One region of the Kitasatospora sp. NBC_01246 genome, then DNA from elsewhere that is predicted to be linked to it. Evidence: riboswitches for the same ligand, from Rfam matches in the RefSeq annotation. Region 1 holds a riboswitch; each other region holds the start of a gene.
What was found. Region 1 has a riboswitch for cobalamin ahead of OG618_RS23600 (ribonucleoside-diphosphate reductase subunit alpha). Riboswitches for the same ligand answer to the same signal wherever they lie in the genome.
Positions count from the first base shown of each region.

Region 2: another riboswitch for cobalamin. It lies ahead of OG618_RS26760 (cobalamin biosynthesis protein); the one in region 1 lies ahead of OG618_RS23600 (ribonucleoside-diphosphate reductase subunit alpha).
Region 3: another riboswitch for cobalamin. It lies ahead of OG618_RS27820 (NAD(P)-binding domain-containing protein); the one in region 1 lies ahead of OG618_RS23600 (ribonucleoside-diphosphate reductase subunit alpha).

Region 1 covers NZ_CP108484.1:5,405,288-5,412,436, reverse strand. The annotation lists gene OG618_RS23610 (glycoside hydrolase family 26 protein) at 1-1,444, opposite strand, end outside; gene OG618_RS23605 (hypothetical protein) at 1,614-2,897, opposite strand; cobalamin riboswitch at 3,281-3,407, shown strand; gene OG618_RS23600 (ribonucleoside-diphosphate reductase subunit alpha) at 3,597-6,002, shown strand; gene OG618_RS23595 (ribonucleotide-diphosphate reductase subunit beta) at 6,038-7,033, shown strand.
Region 2 covers NZ_CP108484.1:6,182,959-6,190,107, reverse strand. The annotation lists gene OG618_RS26780 (CDP-alcohol phosphatidyltransferase family protein) at 1-306, shown strand, start outside; gene OG618_RS26775 (hypothetical protein) at 521-1,846, opposite strand; gene OG618_RS26770 (alpha/beta hydrolase family protein) at 2,249-3,364, opposite strand; gene OG618_RS26765 (helix-turn-helix domain-containing protein) at 3,722-4,435, opposite strand; cobalamin riboswitch at 4,648-4,840, shown strand; gene OG618_RS26760 (cobalamin biosynthesis protein) at 4,934-5,905, shown strand; gene OG618_RS26755 (cobyric acid synthase) at 5,902-7,149, shown strand, end outside.
Region 3 covers NZ_CP108484.1:6,552,604-6,559,752, reverse strand. The annotation lists gene OG618_RS27835 (isopropylmalate synthase) at 1-789, opposite strand, end outside; gene OG618_RS27830 (acyl-CoA dehydrogenase family protein) at 1,310-2,488, shown strand; gene OG618_RS27825 (acyl-CoA dehydrogenase family protein) at 2,508-3,740, shown strand; partial or broken gene OG618_RS27820 (NAD(P)-binding domain-containing protein) at 4,069-4,846, opposite strand; cobalamin riboswitch at 4,860-4,983, opposite strand; rRNA gene rrf (5S ribosomal RNA) at 5,221-5,337, opposite strand; rRNA gene OG618_RS27810 (23S ribosomal RNA) at 5,423-7,149, opposite strand, start outside.

The sequences.
Region 1 (7,149 bases):
TCCAGTCGACGTCCGCACCGAACGGGCCGGAGCCGCCGGTGAGCGCCAGGCCGTTGCCGTAGGTGGCCTTGACGTCGGCGTTGGAGTTGCGGGGCTGGTCCGGGGTCAGGTTGTCCGCCGTCAGCGACTGCCCCCAGACCGTCCAGATCGTCCACGGGGTCCGCCGCAGGGTGTCCGGCTGGCGGGAGTTGACCGGCACGGCGAAGGACTCGGCCAGGATCCGCGGCTTGCCGTAGCCGGCCAGGCCGTCGTAGTAGCGCTTGGTCCACACCTCGCCGGTGCCGATCGGGTGCGCCGGGCTGCCGCTGTAGTCGTCCACCCCGACCACGTCGACGTACCGCGCGCCCGGGTAGTAGTCCCACGGATCGACGCCCGGGGCGCCGTCCCAGGAGACCGGCGTCCAGGCGAACAGCAGGTTGTGCAGGCCCCTGGTCTCCACCAGGTAGTGGTAGGTGATCCGCCAGAGCGCCTGGTAGTCGGCGGGTTTGCGGCCCGACCACCAGAAGCCGCGGGCGCAGTCGGCCGCGTTCATCTCGTGGTACGGCCGCAGCAGCACCGGCACGTCGTGGGCCGCCAGGTACTCCAGGTGGTCCGCCAGGAAGGAGAGGTCCGTCAGCAGCGCGCGGTACTCGGGGGTGTCGCCGGCGCTGTCGACGACCCGGCCGAACCAGCCCGGGTCCTTCGCGCCGGGCGAGGCCGAGCAGAGCACCCGGTCGAAGGACTTCACGTCCGAGCCCGGGTACGGCTCGTGGAAGGACATCCCGACCAGTCCGGCCGGGCCGCCGCCGTTGTCGGGCAGCTCGGTGCTGGTGCCGTCGCAGTTCTTCCGGGTGCCCGACGCCCCGTAGCTGCCGTCGTCCGGGCGCGGGTGGCCGGACCAGACGGCGGTCATCAGGTCGACGGCGTCGTCGGTGTACTGCCAGCCGACCGCGCAGGCCGGCCAGCGGCCCGCCGAGTAGGAGCGCGGGTTGCCGACGCCCCAGCCGTTCTGGCCGTAGCCGGGGCCGAGGTCGGTCTCGACGAAGCCGGGCAGCCGGCCGGTGATGTCGGCGGCCTTCTTGTAGTAGTAGCCGACCGGCTTGGTCCCCCGGTAGTCGCCGTACTCGGGGTTGTAGAGCTCGTTGTGCGCCTCGACGTGCTGGCCGATCACCGTCCCGCCGGAGCGGCCGGCGCGGGCCGCGCTCTCCAGGTCGGCGAGGAGCTGCTGGACGGCCCGCGCGTTGGGCGAGGCCTGCGGGTCGCGGGCCAGCAGCTCGCGGCCGACCTCCGGCGCCAGGGTGCGCCCGGCGCCGCCCAGGGTGAGCGTGCTGCGGGCGGGCGCGTCCCGGCGGTCGCCGTCGGCCCGGCCGTCCTGGCCGGCCAGCACCACCGCGCCGGCGGCGAGCAGCGCGCCGGCCGCGGCCAGCACGGCCGGTTTGGCACGCAGCACGCGGGGCAGGGCCACGGACACTCCTCCGGATGCTCACCGGCACCGGCCTGCACCGTCACAACCGGAACACGTGTACGACTGACAGGCGGTGAGCCTGCCACATCCCCCGGGGCCGGGGCGAGCGGACCCGCCGGGCGCGAACCGGGGCGGGCCCGGCCGGAACCGGGCCGAACCGGGCGGACCGTCAGCCCGCCGGGGTGGCGGCCGGTGCGCCGCCCGCCGCCTTGGTGCGCTGGAGGAGCTGGTTCTTCACGTGCTCGTCGAAGCCCGCGGCGGCCGCGGTCGCGGCGGCGTCCGCGGTGTTGCCGCCCTTGGCGGAGCCCTCGACGGTGAAGAAGCCGTACCGGCCCAGGGTGCCCTTGGTGTTGGTGCAGCCGGGGGTGGTGCAGAACGCCGGCGAGCCGGGGGCCGCGGCGCCCTTGAGGTGGCCGACGTAGTTCTTCACCGCGGTCTCGGCCTGCTGCTTGTGGTCGAAGACCGCGACGCCGACCGTCACCGCGCTGTCGCCGGAGACGTAGGTGGCCCGGAGCACCTGGCGGCAGCCCTGGTCACCGAGGACCTTGCCGAGGCCGCCGACCGTGGAGTTGCCGTCCCAGCAGGGCGAGTCGAGCGAGACCACGGTGCGGTTCCAGGTGGCGCCGTTGACCGTCACGGTGAGCGCCGAGAAGAGCGCCGCCGCGTCCTGCGGAGCCGGGTCGGTGGTCGCCTCCCAGAGCGGCTTCGACGGGTCCTCGGGCGTGGCGCTCGGGGTGGCCGTCGGGGACGCCTTGCCGGACGCCGTGGGCACCGGCGGCTGGGTGGCCGCCGTGGCGGCGCCGGTGGGATCCGCGACCGGCTTCTTGTCGTCGCCCTTGTTCAGGAACAGCAGGCCGCCGGCGACCAGGCCGCCGACCACCAGGAGGGCGACCACACCGCCGATGATCCGCGTCCGGCCCTTGCGCTTGGCCTCCGCCTCGTTCCGGTCCGCGAGGGCGGCCCAGTCCGGCTCGGCGTGCTGCGGCACGGGCTGGGGGTGCGGCTGCGGCTGCCACTGGTGCTGCGGCGGCTGCGGCTGCGGCTGCGGCTGCGGCTGCGGCTGGACATGCTGCTGGTGCACCGGGGGCTGGGGCTGCGGCTGCACCGGCGCCGGCTGCTGCGGGACCGGCTGCGGCTGCTGGACCTGCTGCGGCACGGGCGGCTGGACCTGCTGCGGCGGCTGCGGCACGGACGGCACCGGCGGCTGGACCGGCTGCGGCGCGGGCACCGGCGGCCCGTACGAGGCGGGCGGCGGACCGAACCCGCCCGGGGCCGGCGGCACCGGCTGCGGCGCGCCGGGGTACGGCGCGGGCGGCGGGCCCTGCGGCGGCTGTCCGGGCGTGCCCGGCTGCTGGTTCTGCGCGCCACCCGGCCCGGCGGGAGGGGGCGGCTGCTGCCCCGGCGAGCCGGGTCGGCCGCTCCACTCCCCGGGCGTGCCCGTTCCGTCGCTCATGCGCCCCCCTCACTGCCTTCGGCGGCCGCTCCGCGAATCACGTCGGTGTCGACGACCCGCTGGCTCCGCTCCCTCATGAGCCGAGATCGTAGGGCATGCCCCTGACGGCGGGCCTGCCCGGTGGCCGATCCGTTTCCGAATCCGAACACCGGCCGGGCCCCGGGCAGTCCCGGCGACGCCCTGCGCCGCGGTCCGCGAAGGCCCTGGAGCGACCCTGCGGCGGCCCCCGGCGCAGGCCCCCGCAGCGGGCGGCCGGGGGCCGGCCGCAGCCCCGGAACGGCCCCGGAACAGCCCGGGAAAGGCCTCTCACCGGTACCACCTGCGATCACGTCGACACGCGACGCCGCACAACATGTGGGGTCGCATCGAGCGGACACCACTAGATGTATGCTCATCCCTGCTGTCGACGCAGGGGAACCCGGTGCGAGTCCGGGACTGCCCCGCAGCGGTGTGCGGGCGGCTCCGACAGAGCCCGCGAGTCCGAATACCTGCCGACGGCGTGCCGCCTGGCCTCCCCGCAGAGGCCTTTCGCACCAGCACCACTTCCGGGCCTCGCGGGCGGGCCGGGGATGCCACCGTCGCGCGCCGCCTCCGGGCCGGCGCGCCGTGCTCCCCTGCCCCGAACGGTCCGGCCCGAGCCACCGCCGACGCCGATCGCCGCCAGGAGAGAGCGCCTTGACCACCGCTGCCTCAGTCACCCTGCCCGCCCAGGGTTCCAGCTCCGCCCCCGTCGACCCGACGGTGTCCGACCCCGGTGGCGCACTGCTTCGGCTGCTGACCGACCGCAGCGCCGACCTCCCCCAGGTGGACCCCGGCCATGTCGCCGCCGCCGCGCTGCGCGGCCGCCACGCCGGCTCGGACTTCGCCGAGCTGCGCGGGCTGGCCGTGGACGCCGCAGCGTCGATGATCGCCGAGGACCCGCAGTACTCGAAGCTCGCCGCGCGACTGCTCGCGCTGGAGATCGTCGACGAGGCGGTGAGCCAGGGTTCGGTCACCTTCTCGGACTCGATCGCGGTCGGCCACGCCGAGGGCCTGATCGGCGACTCCACCGCCGACTTCGTCGCCAAGCACGCCACCGCCCTGAACGCGCTGATCGACCCCGAGGGCGACGGCCGCTTCGAGTACTTCGGCCTGCGCACCGTGCAGTCCCGGTACCTGCTGCGCCACCCGATCACCCGCAAGGTCGTCGAGACCCCGCAGCAGTTCCTGCTCCGCGTCGCCTGTGGTCTGGCGGTCGGCGACAACGAGCAGTCGGTGCGCGAGGTCTCCGAGCTGTACGGCCTGATGAGCCGGCTGGAGTACCTGACCTCCTCGCCGACGCTCTTCAACTCCGGCACCAAGCACCCGCAGATGTCGAGCTGCTACCTGCTGGACTCGCCGCTGGACAACCTGGACTCGATCTACTCCCGGTACGCCCAGATCGCCCGCCTCTCCAAGCACGCCGGCGGCATCGGCCTGTCCTACTCGCGGATCCGCTCGCGCGGCAGCCTGATCCGGGGCACCAACGGCAAGTCCAACGGCATCGTCCCGTTCCTGCGCACCCTCGACTCCTCGGTCGCCGCGGTCAACCAGGGCGGCCGCCGCAAGGGCGCGGCCTGCGTCTACCTGGAGACCTGGCACGCGGACATCGAGGAGTTCCTGGAGCTGCGCGACAACACCGGTGAGGAGGCGCGCCGCACCCACAACCTCAACCTGGCGCACTGGATCCCGGACGAGTTCATGCGCCGCGTCAACGCGAACGCCGACTGGTCGCTGTTCTCCCCCGCCGACGTGCCCGAGCTGGTCGACCTCTGGGGCGCCGAGTTCGACGAGGCGTACCTGAAGGCCGAGCAGGCCGGCAAGGCCGTCCGCACCATCCCGGCGCAGACCCTCTACTCCCGGATGATGCGCACCCTGGCGCAGACCGGCAACGGCTGGATGACCTTCAAGGACGCCTCCAACCGCGCCGCGAACCAGACCGCGCTGCCCGGCCGCACGGTGCACAGCTCCAACCTCTGCACCGAGATCCTGGAGGTCACGGACGACTCCGAGACCGCCGTCTGCAACCTCGGCTCGGTCAACCTCGGCGCCCACGTCGCCCCCGGTGCCACCGCCGCCGACCTGCTGAACGCGATGGACTGGGACCGCCTGGACGCCACCGTCCGCACCGCCGTCACCTTCCTCGACCGCGTGGTGGACATCAACTTCTACCCGACCCCCGAGGCCGGCGCGTCCAACTCGCGCTGGCGCCCGGTCGGCCTCGGCGTGATGGGCCTCCAGGACGTCTTCTTCCAGCTCCGCCTGGACTTCGACTCCGCCGAGGCGAAGGCCCTCTCCACCCTCATCGCCGAGCGCATCATGCTCACCGCGTACGAGCGTTCCGCCGACCTGGCCGAGCAGCTGGGCCGCCACGAGGCCTACGGCGAGACCCGCGCCGCCCGCGGCGAGCTGCACATCGACCACTTCGGTTCGGCCGCGCCGCAGTGGGCCGGCCGCTGGGAGGCGCTGCGCGCCCGGATCGCCGAGACCGGTCTGCGCAACTCGCTGCTGCTCGCCATCGCCCCCACCGCCACGATCGCCTCGATCGCCGGTGTGTACGAGTGCATCGAGCCGCAGGTCTCCAACCTGTTCAAGCGCGAGACCCTCTCCGGCGAGTTCCTCCAGGTCAACCCGTACCTGGTGCGCGAGCTGAAGGAGCTCGGCGTCTGGGACCAGCAGACCCGGGACGCGCTGCGCGACGCCAACGGCTCCGTCCAGGACCTCAACTGGCTGCCCGCCGAGGTCCGTTCGCTGTACCGCACGGCCTGGGAGCTGCCCCAGCGCGCGCTGATCGACCTGGCCGCCGCCCGGATGCCGTACATCGACCAGAGCCAGTCGCTGAACCTCTTCATGGCGGCGCCCACCATCGGCAAGCTGAGCTCGATGTACGCGTACGCGTGGAAGGTCGGTCTGAAGACCACCTACTACCTGCGGTCGCGGCCCGCCACCCGGATCGCCCAGGCCGCCTCGGGCACCGCCCGCGCCGCCGCGCCGGTGCCGGTGGCGTCCCCGACCCTCAGCCCGGAGGAGGAGGCCGCGCTGGCCTGCTCCCTGGAGAACCCCGAGTCCTGCGAGGCCTGCCAGTGAGCACCACCCCCGAAGCCCGTCCCGACCGCGAGAAGATGCTGCTCGACCCCGGCTTCGAGCTGACCCTGCGGCCGATGCGGTACCCGTCGTTCTACGACCGCTACCGGGACGCGATCAAGAACACCTGGACCGTCGAGGAGGTGGACCTGCACTCCGACGTCGCCGACCTCGCCAAGCTGAGCGACGGCGAGCGGCACATGATCGGCCGGCTGGTCGCCTTCTTCGCCACCGGTGACTCGATCGTCTCCAACAACGTGGTGCTGAGCCTCTACAAGCACATCAACTCCCCCGAGGCCCGGCTCTACCTGTCCCGGCAGCTGTTCGAGGAGGCCGTGCACGTCCAGTTCTACCTGACGCTGCTCGACACCTACCTGCCCGATCCCGAGGACCGCAACGCGGCCTTCGCCGCGGTGGAGAACATCCCCTCCATCCACCAGAAGGCCCAGTTCTGCTTCAAGTACATGAACGCGGTCGACCACATCGACTCGCTGCGGAGCAAGGACGACCGCCGCGCGTTCCTCCTCAACCTGATCTGCTTCGCGGCCTGCGTCGAGGGCCTGTTCTTCTACGGCGCCTTCGCGTACGTGTACTGGTTCCGCAGCCGCGGCCTGCTGCACGGCCTCGCCACCGGCACCAACTGGGTGTTCCGGGACGAGTCCATGCACATGGACTTCGCGATGTCGGTGGTGGACACCGTCCGCGAGGAGGAGCCCGACCTCTTCGACGAGAAGATGGCCCAGCAGGTCACCGAGATGCTGGAGGAGGCCGTCGAGGCCGAGCTCCAGTTCGCCCGTGACCTCTGCGGCGAGGGCCTGCCGGGCATGAACACCGAGTCCATGCGCGAGTACCTGCAGGCGGTGGCCGACCAGCGGCTCGCCCGCCTCGGCCTGCCGATCCGCTACGGCTCCACCAACCCCTTCGGGTTCATGGAGCTGCAGAACGTCCAGGAGCTGACCAACTTCTTCGAGCGCCGGGTCTCCGCGTACCAGGTCGCCGTCGAGGGCTCGGTCTCCTTCGACGACGACTTCTAGGCCCGCCCGGCCCGCCCGGTCCCGCTCCTCCGGGGGCCCGACCAACAGCCGCCGCCCCGCCCGGTGTTCGCACCGGGCGGGGCGGCGTCGTTCGCTCGTCCGAATGAAACCGCCGG
Region 2 (7,149 bases), 780 kb from region 1:
CTCGACCCGCCGTTCCTGCCCGGTCTGCTCGCCATCGCCGGTACCGCGTACCTGATGATGAGCCGGATCGAGTACCCGAAGCCGCAGGGGCTGCTGGCCACCGCGACGCTCTGCTGGATCGTGCTCTCGATCGGCTGCCTGGCGGCCTGGGCGACCGGCCTGAAGGGCGGCGACTACCTGCTGCACATCGGCGCCTACGGCCAGATCGCGCTCGCCGCGATGGCCCCGCTGCTGGTGATCCGGCGCAAGGTCGGCCAGAAGGTCGGGGACGTCCGGGCGCGCCGGGCGGAGTCCCGGCTCGGCTGACCCCGAGGGACGTACGACGAAGGGCCCGGATCCGCTCGACGGATCCGGGCCCTCTCGCATGCCCTGCGGCCCTCGCCGGGCCGGTGGTGACGGCCGTGCGGGCGGCGTGCGGCCCCGTGGAGGCCGGCTGCGGCCCTGCCGGGCCGGGTGGCGGCCGTTGGGCCGCCACGGTCAGGCCCGAGCGGCTCCGCGCCGCCGCGGCGCGCCCTGACGGCTACGCGCCGCCGCGGTGGACGCTGAAGGCCGAGCGCCGGGCCGCGCGGGCCACGACCGGGTCCGGGTGGACGCCGGAGACGGCGGTCAGCACCGACGCCGCCCGCGGGTGGCCGGACTGCCGGGCCCGGGCGAACAGCCGGACCGGATCACCTGCCGAGGCGCCCTCGACATGGCCCACCAGCAGCTCGGTCTCGCCGTGGTCGAGCACCGCGGCCGCGGTGTCCACCCAGAGCCAGGCGGCGTCCTCCGCGCCCAGCACATCGGCCGGGGCGACGCCCTCGTCCGACTGCTCGGCCAGCCAGAGCAGCGCGTAGGGGCGCAGCACCGGGGCGTCCACGGCCGCCCGGACGGCCTGCTCGGCGGTGGAGCCGGCCACCCGCAGCGCCTCGAAGGCGAGGCCGCGCACCAGTGCGTCGTCACCCTGGGCGGCGTCCAGCAGCTCGGCCACCGCCCGGTCGGCCGGTCGGGCCGCCACCCAGGCGCGGAACTCGGCCCGGGCCGGGCCCGGCGAGTAGTCGGCGCAGGCGTTGAGCAGCTCGAAGGCGCTCTGCTCGATGTGTCCGGCGGCGGTCTGCGCGACGGTGCAGATCTCCTCCAGCTTGGCCCGCACCGCCCAGTGCCCGAGCGGGGAGAGCTCGGCGGCGTCGTCCTTGCGGACCACCGCGCCGACCGCGGCCAGGCCGTCCAGCATCCAGTCCAGGACGGCCGCCACGTCGGAGGGCGCGGCCGGGGTGTCGATCTGCGGCTCGCGGCAGGTGCCGCGGACGGCCGAGACCGCGGAGGCGGCGTGCGGCACGGGCGAGAGGCCCAGCGCGCCGTCGCCGCCGCCGACCCGGCGCTCGTCCAGGCCCCGGCGCAGCAGCTCCAGCAGTTCGCTGTCGGCGACCGGGCCGGCCACCAGGTGGAGGAAGGAGAGCAGCTGCGGCGCCTGGTCGACGGCCTGCCCGGCGAGCACCGCGAACACGCCGCGCAGGGCGGCGGGCGGCACCGGGGCGAGCAGCGTCCAGGCGTCGAACAGGGCGGACCAGCCGCGGACCACGGCCTCGTCGTCGTGCTCCCAGGCGTGCAGGCGCCAGCCGGGGGCGGCGCCGCCGTCCCGGGCCTCGACCAGGCCGACCAGCAGGGCCTGGCCCCAGGCCTTGCCGGCGGCGCCCACCGTCATGGCGAGGGCGCGGCCCGCGTCGCGGGCGTCCTCGGGGAGCAGCTCGCCGCGCTTGTCGACCTCGGCGAGTTCACCGGCCCAGCGGGCGATGCGGACGGCGTCGATCAGCATCCGACGGGCCAGCGGGGCGAGCTCGGCGGGAGCGGGGAAGCCGTCCGGCACCGGGACCCGGCCACGGCCTGGGGCTGGTGCGGGGCCTCGTCGGCGGGGTACGCCGGAGCCGCCCGGCCTGGCGCCGGCGGGGCGGTGGGCAGTTCCGGGGAGACGGGTCACCGTCGCACCGGAGCCGATCGTCGGCGGGAGCTGGGCATCACGGTCGCGCGGATTCCGAGACGTCACGTCGAGCAGTCTTCCCCTTGTACCGGCCTTCTGTCACATCCGATCGGCCCCGACTACCGACAGGTGGTCGCAGGGGGTCGACAAGATCGGGCAACAGAGGCCAAACCGCCTGGCCGGATCTGTGTGACGCGGACACGCCAGCCTGGGGAAAGACGGGGCGGACGGGGTGCGGGAAGGGGCCCGAGGGGCTGTCCGGAACACGGCTAGGACCGCCCGAGACGGGCCTCAGAGCAGCGGGGTGAGCCAGCGCCGCAGGTGCTCCTCGTAGCGGTCGGGGTCGGCGTTCCAGAGGCCGGCGTGCTCGCCGCCGGGGACGGCCTGGAGGCCGACCACGTCGGAGCGGCGGTGGGCCAGCCGGGCGGCGGCCTGCCAGGGGGCCAGCGCGTCGTCGGGCCCGTGCAGGAGGAGCGTGGGCACCCGCAGGTCGGTGCCGTCCGCGAGGCGGGCGAAGTCGGCCAGATCCACGCCGGCCCGGCCCTCGGCCGCGAGCGCGCCCAGCTCGGCGGCGGCGCCCCGGTAGCCGGCCCGGGCGGCGCCCCGGCGGGCGGTGGCCGACCAGTCGAGCACGGGCGAGTCCAGCACCAGGCCGCTGATCGAGGAGGCCCAGGCGGAGCGGGCCGCGGTCTGCAGGACCATGGTCGCGCCGAGCGACCAGCCGTACAGGATGACCCGCCCGGCGCCGCTGTCCAGGGCCAGCCGCAGGGCCGCCTCGACGTCGCGCCACTCGGTCTCGCCGAAGTGGCCGAGGCCGTCCGGGGAGGCCGGCGCGCCCTCGTCGCCGCGGTAGGTGACGGCCAGGACGGGCAGCGCGAGCCGGTGCAGGACGGGCATCACCGGGAGGGTCTGCTGCCGGTCGGCGCCGGGGCCGTGCACCAGGATCACCCAGGTGCCCCGCTTGCCGTCCAGCCGCCAGGCGGGCAGCGCGCCCAGCTCGCCCTGGACGGCGGTCTCGGTGTACGGCAGGCCGAGGGCGCTGGTCGGGTCGCCGAGGTGGACGCGGGGCGTGAAGCGGACCGCGGTACCGGGGGCCAGGGTGCCGCGATCGGCGCGGACCAGCCGGCGGGTGACGCCCCGCTCGTCGGCGTGCAGGATCTCGCCGACCACCGCGTGCCCCCCGTCGCCCCACTCGACGGCCCAGCGGCCGGGGCGGGCGCTCTCGGCGCTGCGGGTGAAGGTGGCCCGTCCGGCGGCGAGGGTCAGCACCACGACGGGGCCGGCGGCCCGCTCACGGCCGACCGCCGGGCGGACCATCCGCTCGGAGGCCCTCCGGCCGATCAGCAGCACGGCGGCCCCGGTGCCGACGGCGGCGGCCGCCACGGCGGCTGCGGTTCCCCAACGCATATCGCTCCCCGCTCTGTTGGTCGCGGACTGGGCAGTCTGCCCACCAGTCCACTCGCGGGGGCGCCACCCGGCCACCGGACGCGGCCGTCCGGGTCACGGCGGCGCGGGTCTTGGCCGGGTCACGGCGGCGCGGGTCTTGGCCGGGTCACGGCGGCGCGGGTCTTGGCCGGGTCACGGCGGCGGGGGTCTTGGCCGGGTCACGGCGGCGGGGGTCTTGGCCGGGTCACGGCGGCACGGGAACCGGCTGCGGGAAGCGGCGGCGCGGTTCTCGGCCCTCTGGTCACGGCGGCGCGGGAAGCGGCAGAGGGAGGGCAGGGAGGGGAGGCGCCGCGCGGGGGCGGCGCGGTACCGGCCCCGTCAGACCGGGATCTCGGTCTCCAGCCGCTCCAGCAGCTCCCAGAACCGCTCGCCGAGCGGCCGGGCCGCCGCCGCGCGGGTGTCCGCCGCCGGGGCCGGGGAGCCCCAGCTGCCGACGCCCCAGTGGGAGGTGACCTGGTACTCGCTCTGCAGCGCCGTCAGCACGGCGGTGAGGTCGCCCTCGTGCACCGGCACGATCCGGCCGATCGGCCGGAGCTGCGCCTGCCAGCGGCCGTCCACGCACTGCCGCAGCCGCCGGTCCAGCTCCTGCGCCCGGCCGGTCACCGCGACCAGCTCGCGCAGGGTCGTGCCGAGCACCTGGGCCAGCGCGTGGGTCTGCTCCTGGTCGCCGTCCCACTGACCGGTCGCCTCGGCCCGCTGGTAGCGGTCCAGTGCGAGGCCGATCCGGTGGGCCGCGCTCTCCTGGTTGAGCTCCCGGGCGACCCGGAAGTCCCGCAGCCGGGCCGGGCGGACGCCCATCAGCTGGGCCGGCGGGCACCAGAGCGCCCGGGCCAGGGCGATGAACTCGTCCTCGGCGGGGCGCAGCTCGCCGCTCTCCCAGCCGAGCACGTGGGAGGGCAGCAGCCGGACGCCGTGCGCGGCCATGCCCTCGACCACCTGCTCGGGGGTCAGCCCGAGGCCGGCGCGGTGCGCGCGGGCGGCCGCGGGCGAGAAGGGCACCGGGGGCACGGCGGGTGGCTGTCTGCGTCGCATGGCCCGACGGTAGGGGGCGGTCCGGCCGCCCCCCAGCCGCCGAACACACGAAGCGGACCCGGAGGCTCCTCTGGGTGACTGGACGATCGCACAGGCTGTCATGCCCCTGCGGGGGGTGCCGATCGGAGGTAGCGACGGGGTCGGGCGGCCCGGCTCCGCTGTGACCAACCCCTCCGTGACCTTGGTTGACGCACGGTTCGGCCGCGTGATGGGATCCTTCAGCCAAACGGAGGCATGCAGAGGAAGCCGGTGCGAGTCCGGCGCGGTCCCGCCACTGTCACCGGGGAGCACACTCGGAGTCCCTCCTCCGCCGGCCACGGCGCCGGAGGGGGCCCATCGCGGCGGGCCGTCAGAAGCCGCCGCCGGGCCCGGGGGTGCGTTCGACCCGGAAGCCAGGAGACTCTCGCCCCCGGTACGTCGATCCAGGGCGCGGACCCTGAGTGAGGACACGCACGCGATGCAGGCTGCCCCGACCTTCCGAGCCCTCTGCTGTCCACCGTGCGCCCGCTGACCCGCGCCGCCGCCTTCACCCTGGGGGCCGCGGCCGGGTACCTCGCCGACGCCCGCTTCGCCGACCCGCGCCTCGGCCACCCGGTGGCCGTCTTCGGCGGTGCGGCCGGCCGGCTGGAGCGGCGGATCTGGCGGGACGACCGCGCCGTCGGAACGGCTTTCACGGCGCTCTGCGTGGGCACCGTCGCGGCCGGCGCGCTGGCGGCCGACCGCACCCTGGGCCGCCGGCCGCTCGGGCGGGCCGCGCTGGCCGCCGCCGCGACCTGGACGGTGCTCGGCGGCACCTCGCTCACCCGCGAGGCCCGCACGATCGGACGCTCGCTCGCCGCGCACGACCTCGCGGCGGCGCGGCAGCGGCTGCCGCACCTGTGCGGGCGGGACCCGAGCGCCCTCGACGAGGGGCAGATCGCCCGCGCGGTGGTCGAGTCGGTCGCCGAGAACACCGCCGACGCCGTGGTCAACGCACTCGTCTGGGGCGCCCTCGCGGGCACGCCCGGGCTGCTGGCGTTCCGCGCGGTCAACACCCTGGACGCGATGGTCGGCCACCGCTCGCCGCGCCACGCCCGGTTCGGCTGGGCCTCGGCGCGGCTGGACGACGTGGCGGGCTGGCCGGGCGCGCGGCTGACCGCGCTGCTGACCGTCGCCGCCGCGCCCGAGCCCCGGACGGCCTGGCGGGTCTGGCGCCGGGACGGCTCCGCCCACCCCAGCCCCAACGCGGGCCAGGCCGAGTCGGCCTTCGCCGGCGCCGTCGGCGTGCGGCTCGGCGGCACCCTGCGGTACGGCGCCCGGGTCGAGCACCGGCCGGTACTGGGCGGCGAGCTGCGACCGGTGACGGTGGACGACATCGAGCGCGCCTGCCGGCTCTCCCGCCGGGTGGGACTGCTCGCACTGGGTACGACCGTCGCCGGGCACGCCGTCGTGCAGGCACTCAAGGCGGGGACGAGAAGGGGGAGCGCATGAGCAACGCACTGCTGGTCGCCGGGACGACCTCGGACGCCGGCAAGAGCGTGGTCACCGCGGGCATCTGCCGCTGGCTGGCCCGTCAGGGCGTCGCCGTGGCGCCGTTCAAGGCGCAGAACATGTCGCTGAACTCCTTCGTCACCGCCGACGGTGCCGAGATCGGCCGCGCCCAGGCGATGCAGGCCCAGGCGGCCCGGGTGGAGCCCGAGGCGGCGATGAACCCGGTGCTGCTGAAGCCCGGCGCGGACGGCCGCAGCCAGGTGGTGCTGCTCGGCCGGGCGGTCGCCGAGGTCGGCGCGCTGGACTACCGCGACCGCAAGCCCGTCCTGCTGGAGCGAGCGCTGGAGTGCCTGGCCGACCTGCGCCGGCGCTACGACGTGGTGGTCTGCGAGGGCGCCGGATCGCCCGCCGAGATCAACCTGCGGGACCGGGACATCGCCAACATGGGCCTGGCCACCGCCGCCGGCCTGCCGGTCGTGGTGGTCGGCGACATCGACCGCGGCGGCGTGTTCGCCGCGATGTACGGGACGCTGGCGCTGCTGTCGGAGCAGGACCAGCGCCATGTGGCGGGCTGGTTCGTCAACAAGTTCCGCGGCGACGCGCGGCTACTGGCGCCCGGGCTGGAGATGCTGCGCGAGCTGACCGGCCGTCCGGTGCTGGGCACCCTGCCGATGCTGTCCGGGCTCTGGCTGGACGCCGAGGACTCCCTGGACCTGACCACCGTGGTGGACCGCGCCGAGGGGCGCGGGCCGCTCGGAGCCGACGTGCTGCGGGTGGCCGTGGTGCGCTTCCCCCGGTTGTCCAACTTCACCGACGTGGACGCACTAGCCCAGGAACCCGGGGTGCTGGTCCGCTGGGCCACCCGGCCCGAGGAGCTGGCCGACGCCGACCTGGTGATCCTGCCCGGCACCCGGGCCACCGTGGCCGACCTGGCCTGGCTGCGCGAGCGCGGCCTGGAGCCGGCCCTCAGGGCCCGGGCCGCGCTCGGGCTGCCGGTCCTCGGCGTCTGCGGCGGCTACCAGATGCTCGCGCGCGCCATCCACGACGAGGTCGAGTCGAAGGCCGGTGCCGTCGACGGCCTCGGGCTGCTCCCGACGCACGTCCGGTTCGGCGCCGAGAAGGTGCTCGGCCGACCGGTCGGCGAGGCCTACGGGCAGCCGGTCCAGGGGTACGAGATCCACCACGGGATCGTCACCGTGGAGGGCGGAGAGCCGTTCCTGGACGGCTGCCGGGTGGGGGCGGTC
Region 3 (7,149 bases), 1.1 Mb from region 1:
GTAGACCACCCGCAGCGAGGTGAGCAGCTCGGCCAGCGGGGCGTTGCCGCCGCGCTCCCCGATGCCGCCGGCCGTCGCGGAGATCCACTTCGCCCCGGCGCGGTAGGCGGCCAGCGAGTTGGCGACCGCCATGCCCAGCATGTTGTGCGAGTGGATCTCGATCTCGGAGCCGTCGATCTCGGTGATGCTGCGGATCTGACGCTCCATCTGCCACGGCGACAGGTAGGCGACGGTCTCCGCCAGCCGGAACCGGTCGGCGCCGGCCGCGAAGCCCGCCTCGACGTAGGGGACGAGCCGCTCCCTGGGCGTGCGGGCACCGTCCTCACCGCTGAAGGTGACGTGGAAGCCGCGCTCCTTGGCCGCGACGATCGCCGCCCGGGCCACCGCGATCAGGTACTTGGTGCTGGAGGAGCTCAGCTTGAGGGCCGCGTGCTGCTCCGAGGTCGGGATCGAGAACATCACGGACCGCACGCCGAGCCGCTTGGCCTCGTCCAGCGCCGTGACCACCTGCTGGCGGTCCCGCACCACGACCAGGCTCAGCGAGCGCTCCGGGCCCACCGACTCGTGGGTGGCGAGGATGAGGTCGGCGTCCTTGGTCGACGGGCCGGAGATCATCCCGACCTCGACCAGCTCGACGCCGGTGCGGACCAGGAGGTCGGCGATGTGGGCGGCGTCCTTGGGGCCGAACTCGACGCCTGCCATGTGCGCGGAGTCCCGCAAGGTCGCGTCGGACAGGTGGGGCAGCCCCTGCGGGGGCACGTCTTCCTTCAGGTGCTCTGCTGGTGCCATGTGCGTTCCCTCCTTTTCCGGAGCCGGGTTCCCATTCGCGCTGACCTCGGCTCCGGCCTGAATTCTCGCGATGCGGCATGTACGAATGGAGCAGGGCCGAAAGAGCGACGATGCGCAGTGCGCTCGACGAATATGGTGGTCGATCGCGCTGTGAAGGGACAACACTGCCAATGTCAGGAGCTTGTCAAGGACTGTGATGGAACGTCATGGACGGTGAGCTGTGCGGACTTCTCGTCGGCATGCCGACAATTTCCTGGACAGCCTCCGAGGGCACCTGTATCGCTGAATAGGCGCGCGAAATCCGCGCCGAGCGGCGGGAGGCCGGCGGCATTGCCCCGCGAGTCGTTCGAGCGCCCCCGACGGTGTGCCGCCCCGTACCGCCGCACCCCCCTCCACCCGAGAACGGAGCCATGGACACGTGAGAACGGACCGGTCGAACCGTGCGCACGCACCCCGCAGTGCCGGGGGAAGCGACCACTTACCGAACTGAGCACCGCCCGTAGAAAGGAGAGAACTTCCGATGGTTGTTCCACTGGAACTCAAGCCCGCCCCTCAGGGGTCCGGCGATCCGTCGTCGGCCGCCGCGGCCCGCGAGCTGGCCGAGCGCGTCGCGCGGCCGACCGCGGCCGAGCGGGACCGCGACCACCGCTGGGACCCGGCCCTCTTCGCCGAACTGGCCGGCGCCCGGCCCGGCCCCGGCCTCGCCGGACCGCTGGTCCCGCGCGCCCTCGGCGGCGGCGGCCTCAGCGCCACCCAGACCTGTGCCCTCCTCGAAGGCCTCGGCGAAGGCGCCCGCGACCCGGGCCTCGCCCTCGCCGTCGGCGTCCACGCGGTGCTCGCCACCGTGCCACTGCGCGCCTTCGGCAGCCCCCGCCAGCGCGAGCGCTACCTGCCCCTGATGGCATCCGGTGACTGGATCGGCGCGGTGTCCCTGCGGCAGACCCAGGGCGCCGCCCTCGCCCCGACCGTCACCGCCCGCCCCGGCACCCCGGGGCTCGGCGGCTGGGTGCTCACGGGCGAGCTGGACCTCGTCGCCGGCGGCCCGGTGGCCCACCACTTCCTGGTCGTCGCCACGCACGACGGCGGCGGCCGGACGGCCTTCGTCCTGGACCGCTCCACCCCCGGACTGCTGATCACCGAGTCGGCGCCGGCCGCCATGCGCACCTGCGCCTGGGGACGCCTCGTGCTGGACGGCTGCCACGTCCCGGACGACGCGGTGCTGGGCAGCGTCGGCGGCGCCGGGACCGAGGTGGAGCCGCTGCTGGCCTCGCTCGACTGGGTCTTCTCCAGCGCGCCCTGGCTCGGCGTCATGCGGGCCCTGGTCCGGGACGCCGTCGACGGCGTCGGCGAGCGCCGGGTCTTCGGCCGGCCCCTCGTGCACGCCCAGTCCGCCCGGTTCACCCTGGCCGACCTCGCCACCCGCTGCGAGCTGGCCTCCGGACTGCTCTACCGGGCCGCCGGACAGTTCGACTCCGGCGGCCGGCCCACCCGCCAGGACGCCGCCACCGCGCGGCTCTTCGTGGCCGCCGCCGCGCGGACGGTGGCCGAGGGGGCCGCGCGCCTGTCCGGCCCGCTCGCGCTGACCAGCGACCACCTGATCGCGCGGGCCCACCGCGACGCCCTGTTCTTCGCCGAGACCGGGGGCGGCACCGAGGTGCTGCGCCCGGTGATCGCCGCGTCCCTGCTCGGGCTCGGCTGACGTGAGGACCGATACCGACATGACCGACACACCACACGGCACCGTCCTCAGCTTCCCGGGCACCGCCTCCCGAGCCGCCGAGACCGACGCGGCGGGCCGGATGCCTTCGCCGAACTGGACGGAGATCATCGACAGCGGCTACCTGCGGCTGTTCCACCCGGAGTCCTCGGGCGGCAGCGGCGCCGACGGCCTCACCCAGCTGGCGGCCATGGAGGCGCTCGCCCGCGCCTGCCCGGGCAGTTACTGGACCGCCACGGTGTCCGGCCTGCTGTGCGGCAAGCTGATCTCCCGCTACAGCCGGCCTAGCGAGTACGACCGGCTGCTGAAGCCGCTGATCTCCGGCGAGAAGCTGGCCTGCTTCGCCATCGTGGAACCGCCCGCGGGCAGCGACGCCGGGACCTACACCACCACGGTCCGGCCGGCCGGAGCCCCCGGCGAGGGGTTCGTCATCAACGGCGAGAAGGCCAAGATCACCAATGCGCCGGACGCGGACGTGGCCGTCACACTCGCCCGCCGGCAGAAGGCCCCCGGCGACGAGGGCCACGACTGGTGCCTCGCCTTCGTGGACCTGAACCAGCCCGGCGTCCGCCGCTACGAGACGCCGCGGATGGGCCTGCGCGGCATGCCCTGGGGCGGCATCGTCTTCACCGAGGCCACCGTCTCCGAGGCCGACGTGGTGCCCGTGCCGTTCGGCGAACTGGCCGGTGAGCTGGCCGAACTGATGGCCTGGGGCTGGCTGCTGATCTCCGTCTCGGCCATCGCCATCGCCGAGTCCGCACTGGACGCCTCGGTCCGGTACGCGGGTGAGCGGGTCTCCTTCGGGCGGCCCCTGGCGCACATGGAGGGCGTGCAGACCCAGCTCGCCGAATCCCGGGCCCAGATCGACGCCGCCCGGGTGCTGGCCCGCCGGGCGGTGACCGAGCTCGCCGCCGGCCGGTCGGCCCGGGAGGCGATCGCCATGCTCAAGATCTACGCCACCGAGATGGCCGTCGAGGTCGCCGCCCGCGCCGTGCAGATCCACGGCGCGGCCGGCGTCACCCGGGGCCACGAGGTGGAGCGCCTCTACCGGGACGCCCAGATGAACGTCATCGGCGGGTTCACCTCGAACCGGCTGCGGGAGACGGTCGCCGAGAGCCTGGGCCTGGGCCCGGCGGTCTACCGGCCGTTCGACTGGGTGGCACCGGCCGGTCTCGGTACCGATCCGGCGGGCTTCGACGGCCTCACCCGGCCCGCCGGGGCCGTTCCCGCGTAGCTCCGCGGTCCGGCACCACCCAGGGGTTCTTCCGGCCCGGCCCGCGGCGGGCCGGAAGAACCCCCGGATACCGGGACCGGCCGGCCGGTCGAATTCCCGGCGGACCGGAATTCGTCACGGCGAATTCATCTCCGGCAACACCACGGGTACATTCCTCCGGCGTAGTGCCGGGTATCCGTGCCGGGTATCCGTGAGGGGAATACGTGGCTCGAACCGGTGGCGGGATTCCGGGCCGACCCGCCGGTCGGCTTCCCGGCACTCCCGGGCATTTCCCGGGGCCGACCGGCCGGGGCCATTCGCGAGGCGGCCCCGGCCGGTCGGCCGGTATTCACCGACGGGTCTGCTCGCCCCCCTCCCGGAGGGTCGTGATGATGGCCGAGAAGTCCAGCCCCGCACCCTCGGCGGCGGCGAAGTCCGCATACAACTCCGCTGCCCTCAGGCCGAGTTCCACCGACAGGCCGGCGGCCTTGACCGCTCCGGCGGCCAGTCCGAGCTCCTTGGCCATCAACGCGGCGGCGAAGCCGGCCCGGTCGTCACGGTTGGCGGGGCTGGCCGGCACCGGGCCGGGGACGGGGCAGTTGCCGGTCAGCGCCCCACACTGGCCGGAGGCGGTCTAGGCGACGTCGAACAGCGCCTGGTGGCTGAGTCCGAGGCTCTCCCCAGCACGCACGCCTCGCTGACCGCGATCATCGAGATCCCGAGGATCATGTCGTTGCAGATCTTCGCAGCCTGCCCGGCGCCCGAGGGGCCGCAGTGCACGACCTTGGCGCCCATCGCCGGCGGCACCGGTCCGGCGGCGGCGAGGTCCGCCGCCGCGGCGCCCACCATGAAGTTGAGGCTCCCGGCGGTCGCGCCGGGCACGCCGCCGGAGACCGGCGCGCCGATCGCCCGGTGCCCGGGCCGTCCGCGAGCTCGTGGGCGGACCGGGCATCGCCCACGTCGACGGTGGAGCAGTCGACGAAGAGCGTGCCCGGGCGGGCGGCGGGCAGCAGGTCCGCGTAGGCCGCCAGCAGGTGGTGGCCGGCCGGTAGCACGGTGACCACCACCTCGGCGTCGCGCACCGCCAAGGCCGCCGAGGCCGCCGCGACGAAACCGGCCGTCTCCGCCACGGATCATCACAGGCCTGCTCCCGGATCACTGCGCGCCGCCCGGTCTTCCCGGCTGGGCACCAGTGACTGGCACTGCGACAACGCACTCCCCGGTCACAGTGGCGGGACCGTGCCGGATTCACACCGGCTTCCCTGCACTGCGGGCCTTGTTCACGACCATTTAGTCGGGCGTCCTAGTAGTTCCAGGGTGCCGCCGCGCCGGTCCGGGCAGCCCTACGGGCGACGGACCTCCTGCTGTGACGCTCCGTGGTCGAGCCCGGGGGGAGGCCGCAGTTGGGCCGGCCGCGTCGGCACCTGGCTGGTGGCGTCTTTCTCCGGAAACGCAAAGAACCCCCCGATCCTTACGGACCGGGGGGTTCTTTGGAATGATTGTTCGGCGGCGTCCTACTCTCCCACAGGGTCCCCCCTGCAGTACCATCGGCGCTGTGAGGCTTAGCTTCCGGGTTCGGAATGTAACCGGGCGTTTCCCTCACGCTATGACCACCGAAACACTATGAAACTTATCACCGCACCCACGACAGGCCATGTCATGGGGGTCGTTGTTTCAGAACAACACAGTGGACGCGAGCAACTGAGGACAAGCCCTCGGCCTATTAGTACCGGTCAACTCCACCCCTTACGAGGCTTCCATATCCGGCCTATCAACCCAGTCGTCTACTGGGAGCCTTACCCTCTCAAGGAGGTGGGAGTGCTCATCTCGAAGCAGGCTTCCCGCTTAGATGCTTTCAGCGGTTATCCCTCCCGAACGTAGCCAACCAGCCATGCCCTTGGCAGGACAACTGGCACACCAGAGGTTCGTCCGTCCCGGTCCTCTCGTACTAGGGACAGCCCTTCTCAACACTCCTACGCGCACAGCGGATAGGGACCGAACTGTCTCACGACGTTCTAAACCCAGCTCGCGTACCGCTTTAATGGGCGAACAGCCCAACCCTTGGGACCTACTCCAGCCCCAGGATGCGACGAGCCGACATCGAGGTGCCAAACCATCCCGTCGATATGGACTCTTGGGGAAGATCAGCCTGTTATCCCCGGGGTACCTTTTATCCGTTGAGCGACGGCGCTTCCACAAGCCACCGCCGGATCACTAGTCCCGACTTTCGTCCCTGCTCGACCCGTCAGTCTCACAGTCAAGCTCCCTTGTGCACTTACACTCAACACCTGATTGCCAACCAGGCTGAGGGAACCTTTGGGCGCCTCCGTTACTCTTTAGGAGGCAACCGCCCCAGTTAAACTACCCACCAGACACTGTCCCTGATCCGGATCACGGACCCAGGTTAGACATCCAGCACGACCAGAGTGGTATTTCAACGACGACTCCACAACAACTGGCGTTGCTGCTTCAAAGTCTCCCACCTATCCTACACAAGCCGAACCGAACACCAATATCAAGCTATAGTAAAGGTCCCGGGGTCTTTCCGTCCTGCTGCGCGAAACGAGCATCTTTACTCGTAATGCAATTTCACCGGGCCTATGGTTGAGACAGTCGAGAAGTCGTTACGCCATTCGTGCAGGTCGGAACTTACCCGACAAGGAATTTCGCTACCTTAGGATGGTTATAGTTACCACCGCCGTTTACTGGCGCTTAAGTTCTCAGCTTCGCCCGGACGAATCCAAGCTAACCGGTCCCCTTAACGTTCCAGCACCGGGCAGGCGTCAGTCCGTATACATCGCCTTACGGCTTCGCACGGACCTGTGTTTTTAGTAAACAGTCGCTTCTCGCTGGTCTCTGCGGCCACCCCCAGCTCAGAGTGCAAGACTCATCACCAGGAATGGCCCCCCTTCTCCCGAAGTTACGGGGGCATTTTGCCGAGTTCCTTAACCATAGTTCACCCGAACGCCTCGGTATTCTCTACCTGACCACCTGAGTCGGTTTGGGGTACGGGCCGCCATGAAACTCGCTAGAGGCTTTTCTCGACAGCATAGGATCATCCACTTCACCACAATCGGCTCGGCATCAGGTCTCAGCCTTAATGAGTGACGGATTTGCCTATCACTCGGCCTACACCCTTACCCCGGGACAACCACCGCCCGGGCTGGACTACCTTCCTGCGTCACCCCATCGCTCACCTACTACAGACTTGGATCAGCGGCTCCACCACGTCCCTTTGTCCGAAGACTCCGGGCCGGCTTCACGGCTTTAGCATCACCTGGTTCGACGTTGGCGCTTCAAAGCGGGTACGGGAATATCAACCCGTTGTCCATCGACTACGCCTGTCGGCCTCGCCTTAGGTCCCGACTTACCCTGGGCAGATCAGCTTGACCCAGGAACCCTTGGTCAATCGGCGCAAGAGTTTCTCACT